DNA from 2 places in the Lawsonibacter sp. LCP25S3_E2 genome. Region 1 is predicted to be linked to the other one. Evidence: riboswitches for the same ligand, from Rfam matches in the RefSeq annotation. Region 1 holds a riboswitch; the other holds the start of a gene.
What was found. A riboswitch is a leader RNA that binds a small molecule or an ion and turns the genes downstream of it on or off. The one in region 1 is predicted to bind glycine.
Positions count from the first base shown of each region.

Region 2: another riboswitch for glycine. It lies ahead of ACTQ3R_RS14790 (alanine/glycine:cation symporter family protein); the one in region 1 lies ahead of ACTQ3R_RS07525 (alanine/glycine:cation symporter family protein).

Region 1 covers NZ_JBQKJL010000006.1:145,380-153,360, forward strand. Annotated here, with positions in the region: gene ACTQ3R_RS07505 (ABC transporter ATP-binding protein) at 1-31, opposite strand, end outside; gene ACTQ3R_RS07510 (branched-chain amino acid ABC transporter permease) at 28-1,368, opposite strand; gene ACTQ3R_RS07515 (branched-chain amino acid ABC transporter permease) at 1,382-2,290, opposite strand; gene ACTQ3R_RS07520 (ABC transporter substrate-binding protein) at 2,455-3,681, opposite strand; glycine riboswitch at 4,062-4,144, shown strand; glycine riboswitch at 4,148-4,232, shown strand; gene ACTQ3R_RS07525 (alanine/glycine:cation symporter family protein) at 4,368-5,756, shown strand; gene ACTQ3R_RS07530 (stage III sporulation protein AB) at 5,853-6,764, shown strand; gene ACTQ3R_RS07535 (stage III sporulation protein AB) at 6,765-7,274, shown strand; gene spoIIIAC (stage III sporulation protein AC) at 7,323-7,517, shown strand; gene ACTQ3R_RS07545 (SpoIIIAC/SpoIIIAD family protein) at 7,517-7,906, shown strand; gene ACTQ3R_RS07550 (stage III sporulation protein AE) at 7,903-7,981, shown strand, end outside.
Region 2 covers NZ_JBQKJL010000023.1:32,661-40,641, reverse strand. Annotated here, with positions in the region: gene rlmD (23S rRNA (uracil(1939)-C(5))-methyltransferase RlmD) at 87-1,457, opposite strand; gene ACTQ3R_RS14790 (alanine/glycine:cation symporter family protein) at 1,567-2,985, opposite strand; glycine riboswitch at 3,102-3,204, opposite strand; gene secA (preprotein translocase subunit SecA) at 3,537-6,293, shown strand; gene ACTQ3R_RS14780 (helix-turn-helix domain-containing protein) at 6,358-6,951, opposite strand; gene ACTQ3R_RS14775 (acyltransferase) at 7,053-7,981, opposite strand, start outside.

The sequences.
Region 1 (7,981 bases):
GTTCCAGGCGAAGGACGTTGTCCAAACTCATTTCGCCCCCTCCTTTCCAATGGCTTTCTTGCCGCGCAGGAAGAGATCGGTGAATTCCTTGTCACCCATAATGCCCTGGCGGAAGAAGAGCACCACAATCATAATGACGACGGAGAAGACCACCATGCGGAAGCCCGTTCCCATCAGAGGAACGTTCAGAGAGCCGGTGACAATGAAGTAGCCCAGCCAGCCCAGCAGGAGCAGGGCGACGATCCAGGTGAGAATTTCTGCCCACATTCGTCCGGGACCCTTGCGCTCCCGGCGGATGAGCAGAAAAGCGCCCCCGATGACCACCACGGCGAAGATGACGATGAAGGCGATGCGTTTGGGCTGCATAGTGGAAGTGAACACCATCTTGTTGTCCAAAAAGCGCAGCCACCACTCCGAGCAGGCCACATACAGGAAGGTGGCAAGGCAGGAGCCGGAGATGGAGCCGATGCCGCCGATGACCACGATGAGCAGGATCTCATAGGTCATGGTGGAGGTGTAGACCTTGGCCTGGGCGTTGTTGGCGAACATGGCAAACAAGGCGCCGCCCACCCCGGCGAAGAAGGAAGAGATGCAGAAGGAGAGCATCTTGTGCCGGGGGAGGTTGATGCCCATAGCTTCGGCGGCGATCTCATCCTCACGGATGGCCTTGAAGGCCCGGCCGTAGGAGGAATTGATGAGCATTACGATGACGATGATGCACAAGGTGGCAATGAGCAGGGGGAAGAAAGCGGAGAGATAGAGGACCACCTTGCCGTCCGGTCCGGTGATGTTGAAGTTATTGAAGGTGGGGATCTGGGTGATCATATTGGCGCCGTTGGTGACCGGACCCAGGGCCTGCCACTGGAAGATGGCCCGGAGGATCTCCGCAAAGCCCAGGGTGGCGATGGCCAGGTAGTCGCTCTTCAAACGCAGTACGGGCAGGCCGATGAGCCAGGCAAACAGGGCGGCCACGCACCCGCCCAGCAGGATGGCCAGGATCACGCCCAGAATGAGCCCCACAGGGGTGTCCAGCCCGCCGAAGAGGTCGGGCAGGGAGAACTTCACCGCAGAGCCGCCGAAGAGGTAATATACCTGATCCTTCACAGCCACAGGCACAGTGAGAATGGCGTAGGTATAGGCGCCCAGAAGCATGAAACCCGCCTGGCCCAGGGAGAACAGGCCGGTAAAGCCGTTGAGCAGGTTCATGGACACGGCCACAAGAGAGTAGACCGCACCCTTTTTCAGCACCACAAACAGCTGACTGGTGGGGGCAAGGGTGTTTTCCAGCACGATGACCAGAATGAGGAAGGCCGCCGCGGCGGCCAGGCCGATGAGAGCGCCCGTTTTATCTTTTTTCTGCAATGTCATTGTGGGCACCTCCTTAAACCTTATCGGTGGCCTTTTCCCCGAACAATCCGGTGGGTTTAAAGACCAGGATGATGATGAGCAGGGCGAAGGTAAAGGCGTCCACGAAGGTGGTGGCTCCCTCAAAGGGCAGGATCTTTACAAAGTTCTCGCAGATGCCGATGAGGAAGGCGCCGATCACCGCTCCGGGAATAGAGCCGATGCCCCCGAACACCGCCGCCACAAAGGCCTTCAGGCCGGGCATGGAGCCCACGGTAGGCACTACGGAGGAGTAGGTAGTGAAGTAGAGCATGGAGCCCACCGCCGCCAGGGCAGAGCCGATGATGAAGGTGGTGGAGATGACGGAGTTGATTTTAATGCCCATGAGCTGGCTGGTCTCAAAGTCCTTGGCCACCGAGCGCATAGCCATACCAATTTTGGTGTGGTTGATGAGCTGGGTGAGCAGGATTACCAGGGCTACCACCAGGAAGGGGGTGAGGATAACTACCCACTTGATGGAGGTTCCGGCCACGGTGATGGTGTCGGACAGGAAGGGGATAGAGGGGTAGATCATGGGCTGGCCGCCGGTGATATAGGTGGCGGAGTTCTGGAGCAAATAGCTCACGCCGATGGCGGAGATCATCACCGACATGCGGGGAGCGGTGCGCAGGGGCTTATAGGCCACCCGCTCAATGCAGAAGCCCAGGGCCACTGTCAGCACCAGCACCAGCAAGAGCATGACAGGGATGACCAGGGCAGGGGAGAGACAGGCGGCCAGGAAGGTGTTCAGATAAATACCCATCAGACCGGCTACCATGAACACATCACCATGGGCGAAGTTGATCAGACGCAGAATGCCGTATACCATGGTGTACCCGATGGCGATCAGAGCATACTGGCCGCCCACGGAAATGCCGAACAGCAGGGTGGAGATAAAAAATTCCATAGAATTTCCTCCCAATTATGTATGTGTGGTTGGGACGCTGGGCTGTCTCAAAAAGAGGAAGGCCCGCCTCCTTTTGAGGCGGCCCAGCCGGGGAATAATCAGGATTTGGCGGGGACCCTGTGGGGCCCCCGCCAAATATCCAGTCCGTTGTGTGCGGGGTGGACTTACTGAGCCACCGTCTGCTGGGTCTCCAGCTCCCAGGCGCCGTCGTTGGTGGAGTGCTTGATGTAAGCGGTATCGCGGACCGCATCGCCGTTGGTGTCGTCAAAGGCGATGTGGCCGGACACGCCGTCATACTCCACATCCCACAGCGCGGCCTTGATGGCGGCGGGGTCCACGGAGTCGGCGGCCTTGATGGCCTCCAGAGCCACATAGTAGGCATCGTAGCCCATAGCGGTGACAGCGGCCACGGTGTCGTTGCCGCCATTGGCGTCCAGAGCGCCGGAAGCGGTGTTGATGTAATTCTTCACGCCCTCATCGAAGGTGGGGTTGCCGCCCTCCTGATAGAAGGTGGAGACGTACAGCTGGATGTTGGTGCCCTTGGCGGCCTCCAGAACCATGTTGTCGTCCAGAGTGTCGGAGCCCACAAAGGGGATGTCCAGACCCAGAGAGGCGGCCTGGGTGATGATCTGGGTGGCGTAGGCAATGGACACGGGGGTAAAGATAACATCGGCGCCCTCAGCCTTGGCCTTGTTCAGGTAGGAGTTGAAGTCAGAGTTGTTGGTGGGGAAGGAGTCGGTGATGACCTTGCCGCCGGCCGCTTCAAAGGCGGTCTTGAAGAAGGCGATCAGGCCCTGGTCGTACTCGTTGCCCGCCTCGCCCAGACAATAGGCGGTCTTAGCCTGGAACTTATCCATGGAGAAGTTGGCCAGAACGGTGCCCTGGAAGGGGTCCAGGAAGCAGATGCGGAAGTAGTGGTCGTTGCCGGCGGTTACCTGGGGATTGGTGCAGGTGACGCCGATGGCGGGAATGCCTGCATTGCTGAAGGTGGGGCTGGCGGCAATGGACACGCCGGAGCCATAGGAGCCCAGCACCAGAGCCACGCCCTCGCTGACCAGCTGCGCGGCGGCGGTGGGGGCCTTATCGGTAGTGGAGCCGTTGTCGGCGTAGACCAGCTGGACCTGATACTCCTCGCCGCCCACGGTGACAGTGGGAGTCTCAGAGTTGGCAAACTGCATGCCCAGCATCTCTTTTTTGCCGCCGGAAGCAGAGTCGCCGGTGGCAGGCTCAAAGACACCGATCTTGACAACCTTGTCACCGGCGGCGGCAGAGCTGCCGGTGCTGGCGGAACCGCTGGGAGTGGAGCCGGAAGAGGTATTTCCTCCGCCGCAGCCGGCCAGCAGGCTCAGCATCATAGCAGCGGAAAGAGCGCTTGCAAGAAACTTTTTCATCATTCTTACTCCTTTTCCAAATAGGTTGCTCGCGCGGAATTGCCACAAAAATGTTTTTCTGGCAAATACACTTGTACGCGAATATGGTGACATTATACCTTGGTGCCAGGGAAAAAGCAATACAGATTTGCAAAGTATTTTCTGCAAAGTTGCAGATTTGCCTGTCAGAGAGCCGAGAAGAGGGGAGAACAAACGCAAGATATGGGAGAATGGGGACGTTTTAAAACCTGTTTTTGTAGTAGATACCGAAATACTGGAGGGAATATAAAAATATTTTGTATATATTAGCGAAATAAAGCAATCGACCGGAAAATTTTCTTGTAATTTGTGTGCTGTGAGCATATAATTGTCCTTAACAAACGGACAACTGAACAGGCCAGACGATGTTCACAGGGAAGCGGCCCCGTTTTAACGGGCCCACCGACGGTGTAACGCTCTCAGGTACGAGGACTGTGGACGGATGGCACTCTGGAGACACCCGCCCTGTGCGGGGGCCGAAGGTGCAAAACGGCGGAGCTTCCGCCGTCAATCTCTCAGGCAAAAGGACAGAGACAGCGCAAACGGATCGGGGCCAATCCGGACCCGCCGGGATCGCCGTCAATAGCTTGGAAAAGAGGGGTTTGGCATCGGGCCGGACTCCTCTGTTTGTCTGTTTGGGCTATGTTGCAGAGAGGGGAAGGATTAACATGATGGAAATGATCACCACGGTCAACAGCGCAGTCAGCGGCTTTGTGTGGGGCCCGATTATGCTGGCACTGTTGGTGGGGACTGGTGTGTTTCTCACCTGCCGCACCGGCTGGGTTCAGGTGCGCCGGTTTGGTTACATTATGAAAAATACAGTGGGATCTCTGTTTCGTAAGTCAGACAAAGACCATGGGAGCAATTTGTCCCCCTTCCAGGCGGTGACCACTGCCCTGGCGGGCACCGTGGGTACAGGCAACATTGCCGGTGTTACCGGCGCCATCTTCATCGGGGGCCCCGGCGCTGTGTTTTGGATGTGGGTATCTGCTTTCTTTGGCATGTGTACCAAATATGCCGAGATCGCCCTGGCTCTGGAGTACCGGGTGACCGATGAGAATGGCACCCACAAGGGCGGCCCCATGTATTACATTGAGCGGGGCCTGGGCAAGGGCTGGAAGCCCCTGGCCGTGCTCTTTGCCCTTTTGGGCGGTGTCGCTTCCTTTGGAATCGGTAATATCGCCCAGTCCAGCGAGATTGCCGGAGCCATGAATGGAATGTTCGGGATGGACACCAGGGTGGCGGGCGTACTGCTGGCCGTTATTGTGGCCGTTGTGGTCATCGGCGGTGTCAAGCGCATTGGTCAGGTGGCCTCCTATCTGGTGCCCTTTATGGCCATCTTCTATATCCTGGCCGGTGTGGTCGTGATCGTTATGCGCATTGGAGATGTCCCCGGTGTGCTTGCCAACATTGTGACCAGCGCTTTCAGTATGGAGGCGGTGGGCGGCGGTGTGTTTGGCTACGCCTTCATGGTAGCAATGAAGCAGGGTTTTGCCCGTGGTGTGTTCTCCAATGAGGCCGGACTCGGCTCTGCCCCCATTGCCCACGCTGCCTCCTCCACCGACGAACCGATCGAGCAGGCTATGTGGGGAGTGTTTGAGGTGTTCATCGACACTATTGTCATCTGTACCATCACCTCTCTGACGGTGCTTTTGTCCGGCCTGGAGCTGGGAGAGACTGCGCTGGCCGCCCATACCTCCAACGGTGCCGCGGCGGTGAAGGCCTTCAATACCATTCTCCCCGGTGAGCTGGGTGGCCTTATCATTCAAGTCAGCCTTTTGTTCTTTGCCCTTTCCACCATTCTGGGCTGGAGCTATTATGGTGAGCGGTGCTGGGGCTATCTGACAGGGGAGAATAAGGTGATCAAAATCGTCTATAAAGCAGCCTTTGTGCTGATGTGCGTGGTGGGGTCCACGGGCTCCGGGAAACTCATGTGGAGCATCGCCGACACCTTGAACGGCATGATGGCTATCCCCAACCTGGTGGGCCTGTTGGCCTTGTCCGGTGTGGTGGCCAGGCTGAGCCGGGATTATTTCAACAGGACCATAAAAAAATAAAACCGCTTTGACCGGCGGCCCTATCAGGGCCGCCGGTATTTTTTTGCATATGGCCGGGCCTGTCCTCATATAGATGAGACAAAGGCGGGTGAAGTTATGCAAAAGACAAAAGCATCCCAGGCATATCGCCAGGCGGTAGGGGCACTTCCCCAGCGCCTGCGGCGGGAGGCCCTGGCGCTGAGTGAGGCGGACCAGGGCAGAGTGGAGGAACTGCGGCTGCGGACAGGCTGGCCCATGACCGCCCTGCTGCCGGAGGGGGAGCGTTCTTTGGGGGGAGCACCGGTGGAGAGCCGAGAGTTGGAGCAGCTTTTGGAAATCGCCAGTCAGGCTTCGGTACACACAGTACTGCCTCAGGTGCGTCAAGGATACCTGACGATCCAGGGGGGGCACCGGATCGGCTTGTGCGGAACTGCCGCCATGGAAGCAGGGCAGATCCATGCCCTGCGCGCATTCTCCTCGGCCAGCATCCGCATAGCCCGGCAGATCAAGGGGGCCTGCGCCCCTGTTTTGGACGGGCTGTGTCCAGGGGGACGGTTGGCGGATACCTTGATCCTCTCTCCTCCGGGACTGGGAAAAACCACCCTGCTCCGGGACCTGATCCGTGCCGTGTCCTGGGGGGAGGGGTGTTGTCCCCTGCGGGTGTCTCTGGCGGATGAACGGGGAGAGGTAGCCGCCCTCTTTCAGGGGGAACCGCAGCTGGAGGTGGGGCCCCGTACCGATGTGGTGGAGGGCTGTCCAAAAGCCCAGGGACTCATGCTCCTTCTGCGGGCCATGAACCCACAAGTGCTGGCGGTGGATGAGATCACCGCCCCCGAGGATGTGGCAGCGCTGGAGACGGCGGCGGGGTGTGGCGTCACACTGCTGGCCACCGCCCATGGGGCGGGATGGGAGGACCTGGAGCGCAGACCGGTGTACCGTGCGCTGATGGAAAAGCGGCTGTTTCGTTACTGCGTCCAAATTCGGAGGGACGGAGAAAAGCGCAGCTATCACATAGAGGAGTTGAGGTAAATGGTCCATCTCATAGGAGCGACGCTGTTGGCGGCGGGGTGTGGATATTTGGGATTTCAGGCAGCGGAAACTCTGCGCCGGAAGAGCAGGAGTTTGAGACAGATGGCTCAGGCCCTGGCGCTGGTGGAAGGGGAACTAGAGCTTGGTTCCCCTCCTCTGGGGCAGCTGCTGGAGCGAGTGGCGAACCGCAGTGCCGGGCCAGCCAAAAGACTGATGGAGGCCTGTGTGCGAGGACTGGATCGGCTGGACCGAGAGGATTTTTCCACCCTTTGGCGGCGGCAGGTAGCCGGACTGGAGGAGCTGGGGGAGGAGGGAAGGGCTGCCCTGTCTCCTTTGGGTGATATATTGGGGCGCTATGACGGACAGGCCCAGCGGGAAGGGACCCAGGTGGTGCGCCGGGCTCTGGAGAAGTTGGCCCAGCGGTGGGAGGAGGAGCGCCGGCGGCAGGGCCGGGTCTACCAGGTTTTGGGACTGTCGGGCGGAGCGTTTCTGGTTATTTTATTGCTGTAAACGGGCAGGAGCCCCACGAAAAATACCAAAGAAGGTAGGGAAATTACATTGGATGTAGATCTGATCTTTAAGATTGCCGCCATTGGCATCCTGGTGGCAGTGCTCAACCAGGTGCTCAGCCGGGCAGGGCGGGACGAACAGGCCATGATGACCACGCTTGCGGGGCTGGTAGTGGTGCTGATGATGGTGGTGCGGGAGATTGCCAGTCTTTTTGACCTGGTAAAGACCCTGTTTGGCCTGTGATGGAGACGATGGTCAAGCTGGCCGGGGTGGCGGTAACAGCGGTGGTGTTCAGCGGGGTGTTACGGAAAAACACCCCTGAACTGGCTCTGCTGCTGACCGCGGCGGCCGGGGTGTGGATGCTGACCCTGGTGGCAGATGGCCTGGGGGCGGCGGTGGAGCTGATGGACGAGCTGGCCGGACAGGCGGGGGTGTCTGAGGTACTGCTGGAACCGGTGGTCAAGACAGTGGTCCTGTCTATCCTGACAAAACTGACCGCGGAGATCTGCCGCTCGGCAGGGGAGAGCGGGATAGCGGCCTTTGTGGAGACGGCAGGAAGTGTACTGGCTCTGGTGGTTGCCCTGCCCCTGGTGCGGGCGGTGGCCCAGCTCATGGGGGAGTTGCTGGTATGAAGCGGGTGGTAATTTTTTTGTGCTTGACGGCTTTGTGCGTGATTCCAAGTTTGGGAGCGGAGTTTTCGGTATCCG
Region 2 (7,981 bases), on a different contig from region 1:
GCCTTTGGATAAGTTACCGAGAAGCGTTCGCTTTGCCCGATGCCACATTTGCCCGATTGCCCGAAAACCGCAGTATTACTGGGCTTTCAAGCGTATTCCACTCCGACCTTTGACATCAATACTACCGTCTCCACGTGGGCACACCGGGGAAACAGATCCACGCCCTGGGCCCGGACTGCCCGGTAGCCCAGCGTTCCGAAGCGCTTTACATCCCTGGAAAGTGTGGCCGGGTCACAAGACACATAGACGATCCGCTCCGGTCCCATCCCGGCCAAGATCGCGGGGACTTCTTCTCCCAGCCCCTTCCGGGGTGGGTCAACACAAATCACCTGAGGATGCACGCCCTCCTGTGCCAGCTTCTCCGCCACCGCTCCCGCATCACCGCAGAAAAACTCCGTGTTTTCCAGGCCGTTTCGCCGGGCATTTTCCTTCGCGTCCTCAATGGCCTGAGGGACGATCTCCGCCCCAATGACCTTCCCCGCTTCCTTGGCCATGGCCAGGGAGATGGTGCCAATCCCGCAATAGAGGTCCAGCACCGTCTCGTTCCCGGTCAGACCGGCAAAGTCAAGGGCCAGGGCATACAGCCGCTGAGTCTGGGCACGATTGATCTGAAAGAAGGATGGCACCGACAGCCGGAAGGTCAGGCCGCACAGCTCCTCCTCCAGCCAATCCCGCCCCCAGAGGGTGCGGGATTCCGGTCCCAGGATCACATTGGTATCCCGTGTGTTGGCATTGAGCACAATCCCCACAAGCCCCGGCTCCGCCTGGACCAGGCGCTGCCCCAGCTCCGCTTCATAGGGAAGCTTCTTCCCGTTGACCACCACACACACCAGGCTCTCTCCCCGGCTGTTGGTGCGCACATAGAGGTGGCGCACCAGTCCTGTGCCCTGCTTTTCCTCGTAAGCAGGAACGGCATATTCCTCCATCCATTCCTTAAACGCCTGCCGAAGGGCAGTCACACTCACCGGCTGGAGCGCGCAGTCCGGGGCGTCCAGTACATCGTGGCTGCGGCTGCGGTAGTATCCCACTGCCAGTCCATTTTTCTCCACAGATACAGGAAACTGCACCTTATTCCGATAACGCATTGTATTTTCCGCGCCCAATACATCGGATAGTTGTAGTTCTACCCCGCCCAGACGGCTCAGCGCATCCTGAATGCGCTGCCGCTTCCCCTGCAGCTCCTCCTCATAGGTCATGTGCCGGAATTGGCAGCCCCCGCACCGGCCGTAGAGCGGGCAATCGGGCTCCAAGCGTTCCGGCGAGGAACGAAGCAGCTGCACTCCCCTGCCCCAGGCCACATGTTTGTTGACCTTCAGCAGCTGCACCTGCCACTGCTCCCCCCGGATGGTGCCGGGGACAAACACCACCCGGCCCTCCAGCCGGGCGACTCCCATACCCTCGGCCGTATATCCATCCACCTCTAGGGTGTATACGCTGTTTTTCTTCCAGGCTTCCATGGGCAATTCCTCACTGTTTTCCTTATTTTCTCCATCATACCATGTCCGTTCCCCTTCGTAAAGGAAAAAAGCCCGGCCTCCTCCCAGAGGCCGGGCGAACGAGAACTTTTTACTTCTTGCAGGTCCCAACCCCGTGGGTAGAGCTGACCACCATACCGGTGAGGGCAAACAGGCCGATGGCGTTGGGAATGACCATCAGGTTATTGAACATATCCGTCATCTCCCACACCAGATCGTTGGACATCAAAGTACCCAGGAAAATAAATACCAGGCCGATGGCGGAATAAATCTTGGCAGACTTCTTGCCAAACAGATAGACCACATTGATCTTGCCGAACAGGTTCCAGCTTAGAATGGTGGAGAAGGCGAAGAAGAACAGACACACCGCCACAAACATGGCGCCGGCCTCCGTTCCCATCACGCTGCCAAAGGCAGTCTGAGCCAGGTTGGCCTTATTCAGAGTCGTGCTGGCCGCGGCAGCGCCGCACTCCGCCAGAGGTCCGTCCGGAGTATATAGGGTGGAGATGACCACCAGAGCGTTCAGGGTCAGCACCACGAAGGTATCCATGAAGACGCCGATCATGGCCACTACGCCCTGGTCGTGGGGGTCGCTCACATTGGCCTGGGCGTGGGCGTGGGGAGTGGAGCCCATACCGGCCTCATTGGAGAACAGGCCACGCTTGGCACCCTGGCTGATGGCCTCCTTCAGGGCATAGCCAAAGCCGCCGCCGATAATGGCCTGGGGCTCAAAGGCATACTTGAAAATCATGGCAAAGGTAGCGGGAATGTAGGCAGCCCGCATGACCAGTACCACCAGGCCGCCGGCCAGGAAGATGACAGCCATGACGGGGACAATCTTCTCCGTCACCGCGGCCAGCCGCTGCACGCCGCCCACAAAAATCAGGCCGCACACCACCACCAGCACGATACCCACGATCCAGGAGGGCACACCAAAGGCGGTCTGGAAGGTGGAGCCGATGGAGTTGGACTGCACCATGCAGCCCATAAAGCCCAGAGCCAGGATAATGGCTACCGCAAAGAAGCCGGCCAGGAATTTACCGAACGCACCCTGAAACGCGGTGGTAATGTAGTACACCGGGCCGCCGTGATAGGAGCCGTCCGGGTCCTTCCGGCGGGTCTTGATGGCCAGAGTAGCCTCGGCATAGATGGTAGCCATACCGAAGAAGGCAATGATCCACATCCAGAAAATAGCGCCTGGTCCGCCGGCCAGGATGGCGCCGGAGGCACCCACGATGTTGCCGGTACCCACCTGGGCAGCAATGGCGGTGGCCAGAGCCTGGAAGGAGCTCATGCCGTGCTCCTGCTTCCCGCCGCTGAGGGACAGGTTGCCAAAGACCTTTTTCATCCCTTCTCCAAAGCAGCGCACCTGGACAAACCGGGTTTTGATGGAATACCACAGGCCTACGCCGATGAGCAGGAACACCAGAATGTAGTTGGACAAATAGACGTTGATGTTAGCCACAATTGGGTAGAGCACTTCCTCTACCGAAGCGATGAATTCGGACATATTGATTTTCTCCCTCCTAAAAAATAAAAAAACGGAACGACCGATAGAATCGACCGCTCCGGAGAATATACGCCCGGCAACCAAACCGTGCGCATAAAGCAGATGCCCCCAGGGCACCTGTTTCCTCTGTCCTTTTGCCTGAGAGATTGGCAGGGCGTGAACCGTCCCCGCTTTGCACCTTCGGCACTCGGCTTAACGAGCTTCTCCAGAGTTACATCCGCGCACAGTCCTCATCCCCATAGGGAAACCTGAGAGTGTTACTCCTTCGGCAGGCCGCTTTGGCCATTTTCCTGGGCGCTTCGTCTGTCCTATTCAGTTGCGTGGTAACCATACCACAGCAGGGAACATTTGTCAACCCCTGGCGAACAATTATACGTCAGTCACGGATTCCTAGCAGTCTCCCCCAGTTTCTTTGTTTAGTTTCACAGTAAAAGTTTACAATTTGGTCTTTTTTCTAACCTCTGAGTGTGATATACTCTATCACGATTAGCTAAAATGTATTACTATGCGCAAATTTTGTCGCAAATCTGCAACCGAGAGGTGTTTTCGTTATGAGCCTGTTTACCAAACTTTTTGGCACCTCCTCTCAGCGGGAGCTGAAGTCCATCTACCCCATCGCCGACAAGGTGGACGCTCTGGAGGAGGAATATAAGGCCCTTACTGACCAGCAGCTTCAGGCTAAAACCCCCGAGCTGAAAGCCCGCCTTGCCAACGGCGAGACTCTGGACGACATTCTGCCCGAGGCCTTTGCCGCCTGCCGTGAGGCTGCCTGGCGTGTGCTGGGTATGCGCCCCTATCGGGTCCAGGTGGTGGGCGGCATCGTGCTGCACCAGGGCCGGATCGCCGAGATGAAGACCGGCGAAGGTAAGACCCTGGTGGCTACCCTTCCTGCCTACCTGAACGCTTTGGCAGGCAAGGGCGTGCATGTTATTACCGTCAACGATTACCTGGCCAAGCGCGACAGCGAGTGGATGGGCAAGGTGTTCCGTTTCATGGGCCTGACCGTGGGCCTGGTGATTCACGGCGTGGTGGGTGAGGCCAAGAAAGCCGCCTATCAGGCAGACATCACCTACGGCACGAACAACGAGTTCGGCTTTGACTATCTGCGGGACAACATGGCCATCTACTCTCAGGAGCTGGTCCAGCGGGGCCACGCCTTCGCTATTGTGGACGAGGTGGACTCCATCCTCATCGACGAGGCCCGCACCCCCCTGATCATCTCCGGCCAGGGCGAAAAGTCCACCCAGCTCTACACCATTGTCGACCAGTTCGTCTCCAAGCTCAAGTGCCAGCGCATCGCCAAGGTAGACGACAAAGAGGAAGAGGATACCAGCATCGATGCGGACTACATCGTGGATGAAAAGGCCCGCACCGCTACCCTCACCGCACGGGGCATCCAAAAGGCCGAGCAGTTCTTCCAGGTGGAAAACCTGGCCGATATGGAGAACACCACCCTCTCTCACCACATCAACCAGGCCATCAAGGCCCGTGGTGTAATGAAGCGGGACATCGACTACGTGGTCAAAGACGGCCAGGTCATCATTGTGGACGAGTTCACCGGCCGTCTGATGTTCGGCCGCCGGTATAACGAGGGCCTCCACCAGGCCATCGAGGCCAAGGAGCACGTGGAGGTGGCCAACGAGTCCAAGACCCTGGCTACCATCACCTTCCAGAATTACTTCCGTCTCTATGACAAGCTCTCCGGCATGACCGGTACCGCCATGACCGAGTCGGAGGAGTTCGGCACCATCTATGAGCTGGACATCGTGGAGATCCCCACCAACAAGCCTCTGGCCCGTATCGACGACCCCGACGTGGTCTATAAGAACACTGCCGGCAAGCTCCGGGCTATTGTCAACCAGATCGAGGAGTGTCACGCCAAGGGGCAGCCCGTACTGGTGGGTACTGTGTCCATTGAAAAGTCTGAGGAGCTCTCTGAGATCCTTAAGCGCCGCGGCATCAAGCATAACGTTCTGAACGCCAAGAACCACGAAAAGGAAGCTGAGATCGTGGCCCAGGCTGGTAAGTTCGGCGCCGTCACCGTGGCCACTAACATGGCCGGCCGTGGTACTGACATCATGCTCGGCGGCAACGCGGAGTTTTTGGCTAAGGCCGATCTGCGCAAGGCCGGCATGAGCGATGAGCTCATCGCCGAAGCCACTGGCTTTGCTGAGACGGACAACCAGGAGATCCTGGATGCCCGGAAACAGTTCTCTGAGGCGGAGGCCAAATATAAAGACGAGATCCGCGCCGAGGCCGACAAGGTCCGGGAAGTGGGCGGATTGTTCATTCTGGGCACCGAGCGTCACGAGTCCCGGCGTATCGACAACCAGCTGCGCGGCCGTGCCGGCCGTCAGGGCGACCCCGGCGAGACCCGGTTCTTCCTGTCCCTGGAAGATGACATCATGCGCCTGTTCGGCTCTGAGCGGGTGATGAACATGATGGAGAAGCTGGGCGTGGACGAGGATACCCCCATTGATGCCAAGATGCTCTCCGGCGCCATTGAGAACGCCCAGAAGCAGGTAGAGTCCCGGAACTTCCAGACCCGTAAGAACGTGCTGCAGTATGACGACGTGATGAACACCCAGCGTGAGATCATCTACAAGCAGCGCCGCCAGGTTCTGGACGGCGAGGACCTCCAGGCCTCGATCCAGAATATGCTCCGCACCATGATTGAGTCCGCCATCCAGGGCCACATCGGCGAGCAGAACCACATGACCGCCGATGGCTTCCAGGAAGCCATCTCCCACTTCCGCACCATGTTCCTGCCTGTGGGAGAGCTCATGCTCTCGGACGAGGAGCTCAGCCAGTATGATGCCGAGGGGCTCACCCAGCTGGTTCTGGACAAGGCCCAGGCCGTCTATCAGGCCAAGGAGCAGGAATTTGGTTCCCCCATCATGCGGGAGCTGGAGCGGGTCATCATGCTCCGGGTGGTAGACGAGTACTGGATGGATCACATCGATGCCATGACCGAGCTGCGTCAGGGCATCGGTCTGCGGGCTTACGCCCAGACCGACCCCGTGGTGGCCTACAAGAAGGAAGGCTACGAGATGTTCGAGCAGATGGTAGCCGCCATTCAGGAAGAGACTTTGCGCCGGCTGTTCCTGGTCCGTCTGAGAAAGAACGAGGAGGTCAAGCGGGAGCGGGTGGCCAAGGTCACCGGCGAGTCCGGCGCCGACGACGGCACTGTAAAGAAGCAGCCCGCCCGCAAGGTGATCAAGATCGGCCGCAACGACCCCTGCCCCTGCGGCAGCGGCTTGAAGTGGAAGAAGTGCACCTGCAAGGAGTATCACCCTGAGCAGATGTAACACCCCAAAACCTGAACAAGAAGGCCCGAGACCAATGGTCTCGGGCCTTGCTTTGTTTTATCGTTTATTCGTTGTCCTTTTCCCGCTCTTTTATCCTCAGGGTGCTGATAATCAGCACTCCGGTCAGAATCAAGTCTCCTACAAAAAATACCAAGACCTTCCGGGCACTCAAGAAAAGGAACGGGGTCAGCACCAGTGTATAAAGCCCCCACAGTCCCCAGAACGCCGCCAGAACCGGGTGCTTTGGAAATTTCAGGCTCATTCCCCCGGTCACCAGCAGCGGGGCGCTCCAAACCAGGGCCTCGTCCAGCCTTGCGTGCCGAAAAAAGGCCAGTAAGGTAAAGACGAAAAGGCCGAAAAACACCAGCATCAACCCCAGGACGATTCGAATATTCGGACTGTATTCCTTCTGCGGTGCCGCAGCCATTGGTGGATCGTCTGTCGTCTCCTGGGGCTCAATCCCCCGTACCAGGCTGTCCATGGATACCTCAAACAGCTCGCACATTTTGACCAGCTTATCCAAATCCGGCACCGATGCATTGGTCTCCCACTTGGACACCGACTGCCGGGATACCTCCAGCGCTTCCGCCAGGTCCGTCTGGGACAGGCGCCGGGCCGTTCGTTCCTGGTAGATTCGCTCCCCCAAGGTCACATCCATCTCTCCTCTCCGCTTGGATGACTCCATGGTAGCAGCTGACGGGTAAAATGTCCACCAATCGCCCTTGGAACCTTCGCAACCGGCGGTTGCCCCCCACTCACTCAGCTCAATTTCTCCCCTACCACAGGGATCAGGCTGATGAGCCATGCAAAGGGCAGGGACAGCAGGAAATAAATAAGGGCAAACAGAGGCACCGCCAGGACCACCGGCAGGGACAGCATAGAGATTCCAAACCACTGGAACACCATCACCCACAGCTGATGGAACAGGTATATGCCAAAGGCATAGGCCCCCACCTCATAGACCGCCCGTTTCCGGGACCGCTCCTCACTGACCCCCAGCACATACCGAAACAGGGTACAGAAGGCCGCGGCGGTGAGCACCACATTGGGGGTGGTATAGCCATACCAAAGCGCCCGGTCTCCTCCCAGAAGCCTGGGCCCCATCAGCGTCAATACCAGCCCCAGAATGCCCAAAGCATAGAGCGCAAATTCTGAAAGGCGTCCAATGACATAGTGGCGCAGATACCAGCCGCCCACATAGCACCCCACCCACCCCAACACCAGGTGGATGTCCAGCCGCTCCAGCTGCCTCACCCATAGGCTGTTGGGATAAAAAGCCGACCAAAGGGGCAGCAGATTGGCCAGCAAAAAGCACAGGATCAGAAAATACCGCACCTCTCCCCGGCTGGCTGAGGAAACAAAACGGTGGAGTACGGGATGAACCAGATAGAGACCGATGAGCGGATAGAGGATCCAAAGATGGAAGTAGGTGTTTCCCTTGGCCGCAGACAGCAGCGCACTCCAAATTCCCTCCAGAGAAACGGTTCCGCCCCCCAAAAGGTGGGCAGCTATGGCATAAACCGCTCCCCAGAATACCAGCTGGCAAAAGGCAGGCAGTGCCAGTCCGGTGAGCGCCCCGGACAGATGGGGCTTGCCTCCCTCCAGGGCGAACATCCCCCAGAGCATAAACAGCGCCGGAATTGCCCAGCGGGTAAGGCCTTCATAGACGCTCAGCACCTGCCACTGTC